DNA from 3 places in the Mesorhizobium sp. B2-4-12 genome. Region 3 is predicted to be linked to each of the others. Evidence: predicted binding sites of a transcription regulator. Region 3 holds the regulator's gene; each other region holds the start of a gene.
What was found. Region 3 encodes LexA, which represses DNA repair genes until DNA is damaged. Its sites were predicted from a motif close to TGTTCNNNNTGTGTTCNG; they were not measured.

Region 1 (5,031 bases), on a different contig from region 3:
ATCGTAGCCGGACAGGCCGGTGACCTCGGCAACCGCTTCCTGGAGCGCGACCTGGATTTCGGCCAGTGGCGGGATCGGCACCCACACCGGAAGATCGTCGTCGAGCACATGGTCCTCGCGCACATAGGCGTGCGCCAGCACATAGTCGCCCAGCGCCTGGGTGTTGCGCAGCCCGGCACAGTGGCCAAGCATCACCCAGGCATGCGGCCTTAGCACCGCGATGTGGTCGGTGATCGTCTTGGCGTTGGAAGGCCCAACCCCGATATTGACCATGGTGATGCCGCCATGGTTCGGCTTCTTCAGGTGGTAGGCAGGCATCTGCGGCAGGCGGGCGGGTGGGGTGCCCTCGCTTGCCGCGCCGGCGCCGGCCCGGGTCACGACATTGCCCGGCTCGACGAATTCCACATAGCCGCCGCCGCCATTCTCCATCAGGTCGCGCGCGCGGGCGACGAACTCGTCGATGTAGAACTGATAATTGGTGAACAGCACGAAATTCTGGAAATGCTGCGGGCTGGTGGCCGTATAGTGCGTCATGCGGTGCAACGAATAATCGATGCGCTGCGCGGTGAATGGCGCCAGTGGCCGAGGCTCGCCGAAGGCGACCTCGAACGTGCCGTTGGCGATCTGATCGTCGGTGCCGTCGAGGTCCGGCACGTCGAACAGGTCGCGGATCGGCCGCTTGATGCGTTCGGCCGCCGCGCCGTCGACATAGGCGCCCTCCAGGAAGGCGAAATGCAGCGGGATCGGCGTGGTCGATTCCGAGACCGTCACCGCCACACCGTGATTGCGCATGATCAGGCGAAGCTGCTCGACGAGGTAATTCTCGAACAGCCGCGGCTGGGTAATCGTGGTGGCGAAATGACCGGGCGTCGGCATATGGCCGTAGGCCTGGCGTGAGTCGACCTGGGTGAACGAACTCGTGGTGACGCCGATCTCGGGATAGAAGGCGCGGTAGCGCTTGCTGCTGTCGCCGCCGGCGGCAAGCGCGGCGAAGGAATCGCGCAGGAATTTGGTGTTGCGGTCGTAGAGCATCTGCAGTGCTGCGACCGCTTTTTCGGCGCTGTGAAAGCTTTGCCGGCCAAAAGGCTCCGGCATGACGACAGATTCGATGGCTTGGGGGTAGATTCGCTTTTCCATGGCTCAATATAGAGACTTGGACGAGCGGTTGGGAGGGGGCTTGCCGCCGAAGCCGCTCAAAGCTGCATTTTTCTTCATCCCCGCTGCAGGCTGACCAGCAGAACCAACCCCACGCCGGACTTCTTCAGCGCCGGCGCCTCGATCGTCGACCCGGTATCGGCGCGCATCATCGGCACGGCCAGGACCGGGGCGGCCAGAAGTATCAGGATGAGCGCCGCCCGCGGCAGAAGCCGAAGGGTCTTGAGGGCGTTGGCGGTGATACGGTCCATGATGTCCGAGCTTTTCTTTTCGAGGTCCGGATACTCTGGTTTCAATGGCGAAGGTTGGTCGGGCAGGCGAGGCGGCAGAGTCTGGTGGCTTCGTCCCAGGAGCGCGCCGGACGGCCCACTTCGGCGACGAGGATGGCGAAGAACATTCCAAACAGGCTCATCAGCAGGCAGACGATGGTGAAGCGGCGGGCGAGCATGGGGTGGTGTCTCCTTCAATGCGCGGGAGAATGCCCTGATGCCTCTGAACCGGCTCTGATGCCGGCGTTCATCTGCGGTTCAAATTGATTGACGGGATCTCGTCTGGCCGCCGCCTTCGGACGGCGGCAGGCCGCGCATAGAGCGCCGGCGCCAGCGCATCGATCAAACGAAAGCGGGGCCTGCCAGGCCCCGCTTTGAGGTCACAAGGAAATGGTCGATCAGAGCTTGTGCCAGGTCTGGCTCTTGCAGATCAGTCCGCCGAGCACGCAACCGCTCATCTTGAGCGAGGTGCCCGACAATGTCGCCTTGCCCGAATAGGTCTTGTCGTTTGCCGGATCGGTGATGCTGCCGGCATATTTGTTGTCGCCGGCCGCATTGAGCGAGCCGATGGTCTTGCCGGCATATTTGCCGGACTTGAGCGTGATGGAGAATGAGCCGCCGCCTGAAATGGCCGCGGTGTCGCCGGCTTGCGTCTTCCAGTTGCCCTCGATCGGATCGGCCCACGCCGTCCCCGCCATGATCAATGTGGCTGCAAGGACCAGGCTCATTTTTCGAAACATGTTCTTCTCCCTATGGATAGCCGGCCGCATGCTCCGCCTCGCCGGTCTGCCGCTTACGCAAACGTAAGCTAATCCAGCTCCCGCCAAAACAAAAGCGGTGCCGCAACGGAAGACTTTGGGATTCTGAAAACGCCTGAATTCGGCTCGTCGGAGAGGAAATGAAAAACGGTCGGCGCTTCGTGTTTGTTTCCCGTGGTTAGCGGAGTGTTGATTCCGCTCCCGCAAATTTTCGTCAAATTTGGCGCAAACCGGCTGAACTGCTGGCTTCGTATCCTTAACGAATTTTCGCGTTTACCTATTGTTTTAGCTTTGTTTTCCTCAAATTAAGCACGCCATTTAACGACGGATTCAAGCCTGCGCGGCATTCTCGAAAGCATCGAAAGAGCAGCCCGGACAAGACAAATTGAGGCAGCTCTCGGGAGCCAGACAGGGGACTAAAATGGCACGTTTTGAAATGCTGGAAACAGGCTTCGGCGCCATGGGGGCAACTGCCCAGGCCGACATTCTTTTCGAACTGGGCATGATGTATGCGACTGGCCGCGATTGCGAGACCGATGTCGTTGCCGCCCACAAATGGTTCAACATCGCCGCCATCAAGGGTTCGGCCCGCGCCGCGGAACTGCGCTCGGAACTGTCTGCGGCCATGTCGAAGGTCGAGATCGCCAGGGCGCTGCGCGAAGCCCGCGAATGGATGACCATGCACTGAGTTTCCGCCAGACGGGGAGATATTGGCCAAGGCCGCGCAAGATGGCCGGGCCGCAACAGGGAAAGGCTGCGCAGACAGTCGAACGACAAGAACAAGAATGCGGCAGGCGCGACAGGCCCAGCCGCGCGACGGACCATGATCGCCAAAAGCGGACTCCGGCTTTCGGACAAGATCAGGGCCGATAGAAGACAGGGATGGCCAAGGTGGGGTTCACGGCGCGGGGGCGTTGGGGAAGCAGCCGACAGGCAAAAAAGCCACGACCAGCCGGAACAAGGCTGGCGTGGCTTTTTTGCGTGGACGAGGCCATGCAGGCCCAATCGAGTGACGTCAATGCGCCTAGACAGGTTCGATGAAGGATGAAATTGTCCGGCCTCTCTGGAAGAAGCGTGGCCGGGGCGGCCGCGCGCGAGTGGAGGAGTTCTATTGTCATGAAAAGAATGAGTATTTTGGGCGCGGCCATTTTCGGGCTGATGATGAGTGCGCCGGTTGCGCTCGCCGACGACATCACTTTCGCCGTGGTCGGTCCGATGACCGGACAGCTCGCCACCATCGGCGATCAGTTCAAGCAGGGCGCGCAGGCCGCCGCCGACGCCATCAATGCCGCGGGCGGCGTCAACGGTTCGATGATCAAGCTCGACATCGAGGACGACCAGTGTGATCCGAAACAGGCCGTGTCGGTCGCCAACCGCATCGTCGCCAACGGCGTCAAGTTCATCGACGGCCACGCCTGCTCGGGTTCGAGCATTCCGGCGTCCGCCGTCTATGCCGAAGCGGGCGCGCTGATGATGAGCCCGGCGTCCTCGAACCCCGTGCTTACGGACGACGCCGCTAAAAAGGGTTGGTCGACAATCATGCGCCTGTACACACGCGACGACGCGCAGGGCGCCTTCATCGGTCCGTGGATCGCCAAGAAATATGCCGGCAAGAACGTCGTCATTCTGCACGACAAGAGTGCTTACGGCCAGGGCGTGGCGGATGCCGTCAAGTCAACCATGAATGCCGGCGGCCTCAAGGAAGTGTACTACGACGCCATCAACCCCGGCGAGAAGGACTATTCGGCCCTCGTCACCAAGCTGAAGGACCTCAAGGCCGATGTCGTCTATTTCGGCGGCTATCACCCTGAAGCCGGCCTGATCCTGCGTCAGTCGGCTGAGCAGAACCTGAAGTTCCAGCTGATCATGCCCGACTCCATCGCTTCGCCGGAGTTCTGGCAGGTTGCCGGCCCGGCCGGCGAAGGGACCATGTTCGTGTTCCCGTCGGATCCGCAGGCAAAGCCGGAAGCCAAGGCCGCCATCGAGAAGATCAAGGCAGGCGGCTTTGTGCCGGAAGGCTTCACGCTGTTCTCCTACGCCGTGATCCAGGCTTTCGCCGAAGGCATCAAGCGCGCCGGCAGCGACGATCCGGGCAAGGTTGCCGAAGCGTTGAAGAATGGTCAGCCGATCAGCACCGTTGTCGGTGAAGTCACCTTCGACGAGAAGGGCGACCTTAAGAATGCCAGCTACGACATCAATCAGTGGCATAACGGCAAGTACGCGCCGATCGCGCAGTAATCTCGAGTAATGAATCCAACGAAATGGCCGGGTCATCCCGGCCATTTCTTTTGTGCCGGCAATGCGCTCTACGCGTTCTGATCCTCGACGAAGCGGACAAGTACCGTTCCGTCGGTGACCTGTGCACCTTCCGTGGCGATCTCGGCGATCACTCCGTCATGCGGCGCGGCGATGGTGTGCTCCATCTTCATGGCCTCGAGGATCAGCAGCGGTTGCCCCTTGATCACGGTATCGCCCTTTGACGCGCGCACCAGCTTGACCAGACCCGGCATCGGCGCGCGCAGGCTGCCGGAGGCGGCTGCCGCGTCATCGCTTTTGGCCAAGGGGTCCGGCACCGCGAAGGTATAGCCGACAGCGCCTTCGAATACGGTGACGTGGCCAGGCCAGCGGGCGAGGCGAGGAAGGGCCCGCAGGTCGTGCGAATTGGCGCTGTCATAGGGTGCATCGAGCGCCACCTGGAAGCGCCCGTCCGCCCGCACCGAAACCTTGGCCAGAATATCGTCCTCGCCGAATTTCAGCCGCGTGCGCCGCGCCACGCCGTGGAAATGTGCGTAGCCGGAAAGCGACGACCAAGGTTCGTTCGATGGCGGCAATGCCACGGCACCGGAGGC
Region 2 (5,031 bases), on a different contig from region 3:
TGCCTTCCGGCCTGCCGCCCTTCCAGTCCGGTCGGCCCTCGCGGCGGTCGGGACGCTCGCCCTGCGGACGGCTGTCACGGCGCTGTTCGCCTTCGCCCTGCGGCTTGGGCTTGAACTTGGAACGATCGAAGCGCGGCTTGCCGGCGCCGTCACGCCGCCCTTCATGGGCAGGGCGCTCGCCAGGTGCGCCTGGTGTCTGTGCGGCGGCACTCGCCGGTGCATCGCGCCGGCCCCGCGCCTGCCCATTTTGCGGGCGATTGCCGCGGCCCTCACGATGACGCGGGCGCTGGTCGAAGCGAGCCTGCCGCCACAGCAGGATCGGCTTGGGCGCTTCGGCTTCCGGCGCGACCTCGGCGGTCTCACCCTCCCCCTCTTGGGGAGGGTCGGCGCGCAGCGCCGGGGTGGGGTCGGCGCGCAGCGCCGGGGTGGGGACAGCGCCAGCGCTGTCAGCACTGCCGGCATCGTCGGTGCTGTCACCCCCGCCCGCGTCGCTTCGCGCCGCGACCTCCCCCATCGAGGGGGAGGTAAGGGCGTCGGCGCTTTCGGCGGCGGCAACAGGCTGGTTTTCTACGATCTCCGCAGATTCTGCCTGTGCGGGCTCGGCAGGCAACTCAACCACGGCCTCGGCTGTCGGAGCTTCTTCGTGCGTTGCCTCAACTGGTGCGGCCACGGGCTCTTCCGCGGCGGGTTCGGCCTCGACGGTATCGGCGGCAGGGGTCTCGGATGCCGGATCCACAGCGATGGCCATCTCAGACGCAGGTTCCGAACCTTCGACGGAGGCTTCCGCAGCAACATCCGTAGCCGCGCCTTCGGCGGCATTTGCGCGTGCGGCTTCCTCCGCCGCGAGCTTGGCCGCGGCGGCTTCCCGTACGGCATTGTCCTGTGCCTCGATCCGTGCCTTGACCTCCGCCGCCGGCTTCGGCTCGGCGCGATAGCCCAAACCTTTCAGGATCTCTTCCATGTCGTCGGCGGTGGCGCCGAGGATCGACATCATTGGCGGTGTCACCATGAAGGACTGGCCGTCATAGGCCCCATCCGGACGCTGGCCGAGGCCAGGCTTCCAGTTGGTCGCCGGGCGGATCAGATCGGCCAGCCGCTCCAATATGTCGATGCGTACGGCGCGGCGGCCGAGATTGCGGTAGCCGGCGAGCTTGTAGAAGGCCTTGTCGAAGGCCGGGTCGATGACCACCGAGGTGCGGCCCGACGCCAGCGCGTGGACGACGTCGCCAAAGCCGGGCTTGTCCTTGCCGTCATTCTTCAGCGCCCACAGCAGCGTCACCAGGCCCGCCGGTGCCGGCTTGATCAGCGCCGGAACGAAGACATGGTAGGCGCCGAAGCGCACGCCCAGCCGGCGAAGGGCGGCTCGGCCCTCCTGGTCGAGGGACTTCATCTCCTCGGCGATGTCGCGGCGGTTGATGAGGCCGAAATTCTCGACCAGCTGGAAGGCAATGCCGCGGCCGATGCCGGAAATCTGGTCGGCATTCTTCAGATCGACCAGCGGCTTCAACAGCGACTCGATCTGGAAATTGACGAAACGTTCGGCACGCGCCGCGACCTTGTCGCGCGCCGGCCCGGTCAGCTGTTCGTCGGCCAAAAGCACGAGGCGCGGCTTCAGCGCATCCTCGCCGGAGACCAGTGTGCCGATCGGCGCGCCGATCCAGCGCAGCGTGCCGTCCGAGCCAAGCGCGAGGTCGCCATTGGCGCAGGCGCCGAAGCGTTCGGCACGCGCCTCGAACTCGGCGGCCAGCGCCTTCTGGGCGGCGGTGCGCACGGCCTTGGCGTCTTCGCCGCCGGCGCTCTGGTCGGCGGTGAAGCGGAACCCTTGCAACTCGCCGACATGGTGGCCTTCGACGAGGACGGTTCCGGTAGGACTAATTTCGGCTTCAGGCATGGTATTTTCTCTAAGGCGCCGCATGAGGACGGAAGTCCTGCGGTCTACGAAGCGTTTCGTCAACCGCTCATGCAGCGCATCCGACAATCTGTCTTCGATTTCACGCGTCTTTTCCTGCCAGTGTGCCTGATCGGCCAGCCAGCCGGGCCGGTTCGACACGAATGTCCAGGTGCGGATCTGGGCAATGCGGTGCGACAGCGTGTCGATGTCGCCCTCGGTGGTGTCGGCGCGGCGCACCTGCTCGGCCATGTAATTCTCGTCGACATGGCCATGCCGGGCGAGGTCCATGTAGATCGACGCAATGAGGTCGGCATGCTGGGCCGGGGCGATCTTTCGGTAATCGGGAAGCGCGCAGGCCTCCCACAGCAGCGCCACGCGTTTGGCGTCTGTGGCTAGCGCGCGGATGTCCCCGTCGCGCGACAGATATTCGAGCGCCTGGGCATCCACCGCCGGCAGCGCGCGCGTCAAGCCTTCGACTGGCGCGTTGGTCTCGATCGAGCGCTTCAGCGCATCGAGGCTGGCAAAGTCGAAATGCGCGGTGCGCCACTGCAGCACCTTCACCGGATCGAAATCATGACTCTCGATCTTGTTGACCAGTTCCTCGTCAAGCGGATCGACCTGGCCGGTGACGCCAAAAGTGCCGTCGCGCAGATGCCGGCCGGCGCGCCCGGCGATCTGGCCGAGTTCGGCCGCCGTCAGGTTGCGATACTGGTAGCCGTCGAATTTGCGGTTCTGGGCGAAGGCGACGTGGTCGAGATCGAGGTTGAGGCCCATGCCGATGGCATCGGTGGCGACGAGATAGTCGACATCGCCGGACTGGAACAGCGCCACCTGGGCGTTGCGGGTGCGGGGCGAGAGCGCGCCGAGCACGACGGCCGCACCGCCCTGCTGGCGCCGGATCAACTCGGCGATGGCATAGACCTCGTCGGCGGAGAAGGCGACGATGGCGGTGCGCCGGGGCAGGCGGGTCAGCTTCTTGGAGCCGGCATAGGCCAGATGCGACAGCCGTGGGCGTGTCACCACCGAGACGCCCTTCAGCAGGCGCTGGAGGATGCCGTGCATCGTGGCCGCGCCGAGGAGCAGCGTTTCCTGGCGGCCGCGCAGATGCAGGATGCGGTCGGTGAAGATGTGGCCGCGCTCGAGATCACCGGCGAGTTGCACCTCGTCGATGGCGACGAAGGCGGCGTCGGTCTCGCGCGGCATGGCTTCGACGGTGCAGACCGAGTATTTGGCGCCTGGCGGCTGGATCTTCTCCTCGCCGGTGACCAGCGCGACCTTGTGGGCGCCAACCTTTTCGCAAACGCGGCTGTAGACCTCGCGCGCCAGCAGCCTGAGCGGCAGGCCGATGACGCCGGTTTCGTGCGCCACCATGCGCTCGATGGCGAGATGGGTCTTGCCGGTGTTGGTCGGCCCAAGCACGGCGGTCACGTCGCGGCCTGACAGGATCAGCGGCTGGGTGTGTTTCGGCTGGATGTTCATCGGCTCGGAAATAGGGCTTTCTGGCCTCTCATTGTCGGGACGTGCCTCGGACGGCGCGTATGACAGGCGACACATAGGGATTTCGAGCGCGAAGCGAAAGCGGAATGTTCCGCCGGCGGCTCGAAGGTGTCTGTGTGAAACTCCCGGTCGGTCGCTGATTAACGGATGGAACGAGTCTGGAACGAATCAGCGACGAATCGCTGACTCTTCCAGATTCAGCTTTTGTTCACGGCTACATATGGATTTTGTGACCATGAGTCTCACCACATGCTGAATCGTCGAACTGGCCCATTTTATGCCAGGCGAGCTTTGCCGTTAACCTTTGCCAGGAAACGAAGAAAGCGGTGCGACACGCTTCGCTCAAGATTGTGAAATTGTTAATCTTTCTGAATCTGGCATTAAGGAACCGCAGGCGATTCCGGCCCTATTAACATTAACTTCCGCTCAAACCCGGAACGAATCGGCGACAAACCAGCGCCAGCGGCATTTTCCCTTTTTGTTCCGCCAATATCGGTGTTGTAAACAGCTTATCCACAGGGAATCCACAGCGAATCCACAGCGAATCCACAGGCTTGGCCACCGGTTTCGAACCGAGGGTCCCGCCGCCATTAACCTTGCGGATTTGGGATTGCGCTGCGGCGAAGACAGGCCTCAGCGTCAATTCGCAAACGGACCGGTTTCCCGATCCGTTTGTCGCCAGTGCGAGACCGTTGACCTCGGCGACGTGTCAGACGAAATACTGGCCGCCGTTTGCGGTGAGGGTCGAGCCGGTGATGAAACCGGCCTCTTCCGAAGCGAGGAAGACGACACAGCGCGCGATCTCTTCCGGTTCGCCGAGGCGGCCGACGGGGATCTGCGGCAGGATGCGCTCGTTGAGCACCTTCTCGTCGATCGCCTTAACCATTTCGGTGGCGATGTAGCCGGGGCAGATGACGTTGACGGTGATGCCAGCGCGAGCCCCTTCCTGCGCCAGCGCCTTGGAGAAACCAATGTCGCCGGCCTTGGCGGCGGAATAATTGACCTGACCGGCCTGGCCCTTCTGGCCGTTGATCGAGGAGATGGTGATGACGCGGCCGAACTTGCGGTCGCGCATGCCGCCCCACAGCGGGTGCGTCATGTTGAAGACACCAGACAAATTGGTGTCGATCACCTCTTTCCACTGCTCACGCGTGATCTTGTGGAACATGGCGTCGCGGGTGATGCCGGCATTGTTGACCAGCACCGAGACCGGGCCGAGGTCGGCCTCGACCTGTTTGATGCCGGCGGCGCAACCGTCATAGTCGGCAACCGACCATTTGTAGACCGGAATGCCGGTCTCGGCCTTGAATTTCGCCGCCGCGTCGTCGTTGCCGGCATAATTGGCGGCGACCGAATAGCCGGCGGTCTTCAAAGCGATCGAGATCGCCGCGCCGATGCCGCGCGATCCGCCCGTGACGATTGCAACCTTGGTCATGCATTTCCCCTTTTCAGATCGCCCTGTTGTCGGGCTTGGCAGGCACTTGATATGAAACGGGCGGCTCGCGCCGCCCGTCAATCGTTTTTTCAGAGGGCCTCCACGCACATGGCGACGCCCATGCCGCCGCCGATGCACAGCGTGGCAAGACCCTTCTTGGCGCCTCTGCGGCGCATCTCGTAAACCAGGGTGTTGAAGATGCGGGCGC
Region 3 (5,031 bases):
CGCCTGGATTGTAGGGCACGCCAAAGCGCTTGGCGTTCGGCAGCAGCTTCTTGGTGAAGGCCATCACCGCGGCGACATCCTGCAGATCGCTGGCGCCGGTCATGCCTTCGTCTCCGGAGTCCCATGACGGCACCAGCTTGGCCGCGACCGGATCGGTGACCGCGGCAAAGACGATCGGAATGTCGGATCCTGCGAGCGCCTTCTTGGCGATCTGCGAGACTGGCGTGGTGATGGTGTAAATCAGCTTGGGCTGCTCCGCCTGCAGCTTGGCGATCATCTGCGGCACAAGCGATGCGTCGAAATTGGTATGGCTCTCGGTGTAGACGACGTCCTTGCCCTCGACGAAGCCGTTGTCCGTCAGCGCCTTCTTGAAACCGGCTATGGCGGCATTCAACTGAGGATGCTCTCCGAAATTGGCTATGCCGATACGAATCTGATCAGCCGCGGCGCTGCCGGCGCTGACCATCAAGGCGCCTGCCAGGGCCAATCCTGACAGCCATTTCGACTTCAACATCATTTCCTCCCAGATTTGATTAGCGCCGCTTAAAGACGGCACATCAGGCGATCATGGTCAGTCCGCCGGTCCATGTCAAACATTATATATAATTCTTGCCATGCACCGCCATGATATATAATTTTCCGAGCCTGACGATGGACGGACTGCGATGCAGGATCAGAATAGTTCCACAAAGACGGAGGCGGCCTATCAGCTGCTGCGGCGCGATATTCTGACGACGCGCCTCATGCCGGGTGCGCCGCTCAAGTTGAGTGCGCTGCGCGGCACATATGGCGTCGGCTGGACGCCGCTGCGTGAAGCATTGTCTCGGCTTGAAGCCGAGCGCCTTGTCACTGCCATCAGCAATCGCGGCTTTGCCGTCGCTCCCGTGTCGCGGGCCGAACTCGAGGACCTGGCGCGCGCGCGGATGGTTGTCGAGATGCCCCTGTTCCTGGAATCGATGGAAAAAGGCGACAGGCAATGGGAAGATGCCGTTGTCACCGCTCATTACCGGCTCTCTCGCTGCAAGACCGCGGTTGACGACCCCTCGGATGCGGCCGTCGATCAATGGGACGAAAGCCACGAGGCCTTTCACGCGGCGCTGCTGAGTGCTGCGACGTCCAACTGGCTGCTGCGATTCCGCTCGACGATCGCGGATCAGCTGCGGCGACATCATCGTTTTCTCGGCCTGGCGCCGACTTTGCGGGCAGCGGCCGGCCTCAAGCATGGCTATGGAGAGGCCATGGACGCACTGCGCGAGGCGATCGCGATCGAGCATCACACCGCGATCATGGAGGCGGCGCTCGATCGTGATGTCGAGCGGGCAAAGGCATTGATGACGGCGCATATCGGCTACACGCTGCACGTCTATGTTCACAGCGAAGACAGCAGCGCCAACAACTACACCGCACGCGCCGGCAGCCTGAAAGCGGTTTCCGGATGATTTCGGCGCTTCCGCGCCGTCCGACGCTTACACACGGATCCATCCCCCAAGCGAGCTGGCGAACGTTGGCGTTTTGGTTTCGTTTCGTTCCGCTGGGATGACACTGGGCGACTCCATAAATCCGCCCCGTGCGCCTTTCAAACGACTGAAGCCAAACCTCAACAAGGGGTGGGCCACAGGCCATTAACCAAAACGATTTCAATGCGTGTGTCCGGGGCAGAAATCGTCGGTAAGCGTCGGTTGCCGTTTGTTGCCGGCGGCAAAAATTTCGAACCCCTTAACAAATTCACTAAACTTTAAACGGTTGCGGAACACAACTGGAACAGATAGTGTTTGTTCTGGGTTTGTTTTTCGATTCCGATTCAGACCCTTCGTTCAATGCCTTGGGGGCCGCCATGCTGACGCGCAAGCAACATGAACTGCTGATGTTCATTCATGAACGGCTCAAGGAAAGCGGCATCCCGCCTTCCTTCGACGAGATGAAAGAGGCTCTTGATCTTGCCTCCAAGTCGGGGATCCACCGCCTGATCACGGCGCTGGAGGAACGTGGCTTTATTCGGAGACTGCCCAACAGGGCGCGCGCACTGGAGGTGCTGCGGTTGCCGGATTCGATCGCGCCCGGCCTCAACGCGGCAAAAAAATTTTCGCCAAGTGTCATCCAGGGCAGCCTCGGTCAGGGCAACCTTGGTCGCCAGATCAAGCCGGCGCCGTCGCGCTTGCCCGCGGCCGGCAATGACGACGATGCGGTTCCCGCGGTCTCGATCCCGGTGATGGGCCGTATCGCCGCCGGTGTGCCGATCGATGCCATCCAGCATCAGACGCATTCCATCTCGGTCCCGCCTGACATGATCATGGGCGGCGAGCACTATGCGCTGGAGGTCAAGGGCGACTCGATGATCGAGGCCGGGATCTTCGATGGCGACACGGTCATCATCCGCAACGCCGATACAGCGAGCCCGGGCGAGATCGTCGTGGCGCTGGTCGACGAAGAGGAAGCGACCCTGAAACGGTTCCGCCGCAAGGGAGCTTCGATTGCCCTTGAAGCCGCCAACCCGGCCTACGAGACCCGCATTTTCGGGCCGGACAGGGTCAAGGTGCAAGGCAAACTCGTCGGGCTGATCAGGCGCTACTGAGCAGGCACTGGCGCGCTGGTATTGTCAGGCTTTTTATAGGGCGGCAGGCCCCTCGCCTCGCGCGAGAATTTGCGCTGTTCATGCCAGGGACGGTATGGCCTGTCGACGGCGAAGCTGACGATTGGTGGGCCAGTCGCCGATTGGCGGTCGAAGAAGACCGCAGCACTCCCTTTGCGAGCGAGTTGCCGTTTGGTGACGACGAGAACCAGCGGGTTATGGCAGGCGTCATAGCCAGTCGCGTCGTTGACGACGATCACGTCGGCGAAACCGCAGGCTTTCCAGGTATCCTTGCGGTCTTCGACATGCGCGATAATCGCTCCGGACGGGTGCCTGGCGAGGCAGACGCCGTCGGTGCAGTAGAACGGTGCCCCCGGCGGCAGGTTTACGGCATCGGCAATGGCGAACTGCCCGTCTGTCTTGTTGAACACCTCCGGCACGACGATGCTTTCGGATACCAATGCACGTTTCCAGTTGTCGACGGTGAATTCGTTCGGGCGTGCCCGGCTGACCGCGAGTTCGCCACCGCCGATCGGCACCGCGACCAGCCGGGCATCTTCCGAGATCAGCACATCGGGCGTGCGCGTATCCGACACAGTCAACAGGCCGGCAAGCGCGAACGGGAGTGCGGCGAGCCGCAGCCATGTCGTCGCCATCGTCGCGATGACCAGGGCGACCGTCACCAGCAGCACGGATTGCTGGGAAATCAGCCCGACCGCATCGACAGGAGAGCGTTCCGATATCCACGCCGATATGGCGATCATTGCCGTCAGGCCCTTGCCCATCAGGTAAAGGGATGGCGCATCCAAGCCGAACGGCATGAGCAACGCGCTGGCGACGGCCAGGAACATCACGACCGAAACGATCGGCATGACGGCCAGATTGGCGAACAAGCTGAGTGGCGATACACGCTGGAAATGCCAAATGGCAAACAGCGCCGTGGCGCTGCCGGCAATAATGGATGTCATTGCCACGCCTCCTGTGAGCGCGACGAGTTTGCCCATGAGAAAACCGGCCGGTGTTCGTCTGGGCGGAGGCGTTCTGATCTTCCTCGCGCGATAATCCGCCCAACCGGCATAGGCGCCGACCAGGGCAGCGGTCGCGGCGAACGACATCTGGAAACTCGGTCCGACCACTTCATGCGGCGAGACCAGGATAACGGCGACCGCCGAGATCGCCAGATTGCGCATGGTCAGAGCCGCGCGATCGAACAGAACCGCGATCAGCATCACCGCCAGCATGATGAAGCTGCGTTCGGCGGCAACGACGATGCCCGAAATGACGAGATAGGCAGCGATCGAGAACAGCGCTGCGGCGGCCGCGTATTTCTTCACCGGCCTTCGTGCGGAAAAATCTGGAAACAGCGCGAAGGCGCCGCGCAGCAGACCCATGACCGTGCCGGCGACCAGCGCCATATGCAGTCCGGAAATGGATATGATGTGATAGATGCCGGTTCGCCGCATCGCCTCGTTGATTTCGTCGGGAATGCCGGCGCGCACGCCGACGATCAGTGCCGCTGCGATCTCGCCCTCGGCGCCGCCGACGATACCTGTGATGCGGCCAGCGATGGATTGGCGGGCATTTTCCACCGCAGAGGACAGGCGAGCCGAAAGCGGCATGTCATCGTCCTCGGCTGTGACAATCCTGGGATTGCCGAGAAAAAACCCGCTGCCGCCGATGCCGGCGAAATAGCTGTCGAAGGAGAAATCATAGCTGTCCGGCCGCACCGGACCGGTCGGCGGCAAGAGTTTGGCATAGCCTGATATCAACGAGCCGGCGGTCAATTCCCGCGGTATCTTGCGTGCCGAAAGCCGGACCCTTTCCGGCGCATAGCGCAGTTTCGGCCGGGCGGTGGACGTCACGTCAATGGTCAGCCGGATGCGGCCGGTCTCCATCCGATCGAGCGAGACGACGCGACCCGTCACTTCAGTCGAAATCTCCGAGCCCAGCATTCGTGTTCCGGCCCGCCATGTTTCGACCTTCGCCGCGAGCAGGCCCAGCGCGCACAGCAGCATCGCCGTGAAACACAGATGGGTTTTTGGCCAGGAACGCGACGCAAGCGCACAGAGCGCCGTCAGCACGACGACCGCTACAGGCTTGGCAAAATCAGGCTCCGCCGCCAGCGAATAGTAGCCGATCGCTCCGGCGGCCAGACAGACCGGCACCAGCAGAAAGGCGATGCCCCGGTCAAGTTCCAGTTCCGCCGCCTTGGCCACGCCATGGCGCAGGCGAGGCAATGATGTCAGGCCGAATTGCCGGCGCACGCGCGCAATCCTGCCTGCGGCAGGCGATAGACTTGGTGCAGGGATATCCGCCTGCGGCGGCCGGGTGCCCGGCGCGGGCACGAGGGGCGTAGGTGATGGCAACGGGATAGCCGGATGCGTTGCAAACAAGGACCGTTCGCTGACGCCAGCAACAGCGTCCTCGCCCTGATCCGAGCCCCGGCCTCGTCCAGCCATCGG

Region 1: a site for LexA is predicted at 2,464-2,481, ahead of FJ934_RS18730 (sel1 repeat family protein). Genes of this name have one in related genera too.
Region 2: a site for LexA is predicted at 3,537-3,554, ahead of FJ934_RS07300 (helicase-related protein). Genes of this name have one in related genera too.

What each region holds. Positions count from the first base shown of each region.
Region 1 is NZ_VFVC01000032.1:10,845-15,875, reverse strand. It holds gene FJ934_RS18745 (AMP nucleosidase) at 1-1,095, opposite strand, end outside; gene FJ934_RS18740 (hypothetical protein) at 1,212-1,406, opposite strand; gene FJ934_RS28055 (hypothetical protein) at 1,448-1,603, opposite strand; gene FJ934_RS18735 (DUF2147 domain-containing protein) at 1,823-2,164, opposite strand; gene FJ934_RS18730 (sel1 repeat family protein) at 2,604-2,870, shown strand; gene FJ934_RS18725 (branched-chain amino acid ABC transporter substrate-binding protein) at 3,299-4,420, shown strand; gene FJ934_RS18720 (acetyl/propionyl/methylcrotonyl-CoA carboxylase subunit alpha) at 4,489-5,031, opposite strand, start outside.
Region 2 is NZ_VFVC01000008.1:50,286-55,316, reverse strand. It holds gene FJ934_RS07300 (helicase-related protein) at 1-3,370, opposite strand, end outside; gene phbB (acetoacetyl-CoA reductase) at 4,098-4,823, opposite strand; gene FJ934_RS07290 (acetyl-CoA C-acetyltransferase) at 4,913-5,031, opposite strand, start outside.
Region 3 is NZ_VFVC01000002.1:128,925-133,955, forward strand. It holds gene FJ934_RS01960 (ABC transporter substrate-binding protein) at 1-514, opposite strand, end outside; gene FJ934_RS01965 (GntR family transcriptional regulator) at 666-1,439, shown strand; gene lexA (transcriptional repressor LexA) at 1,835-2,572, shown strand; gene FJ934_RS01975 (ComEC/Rec2 family competence protein) at 2,566-5,028, opposite strand.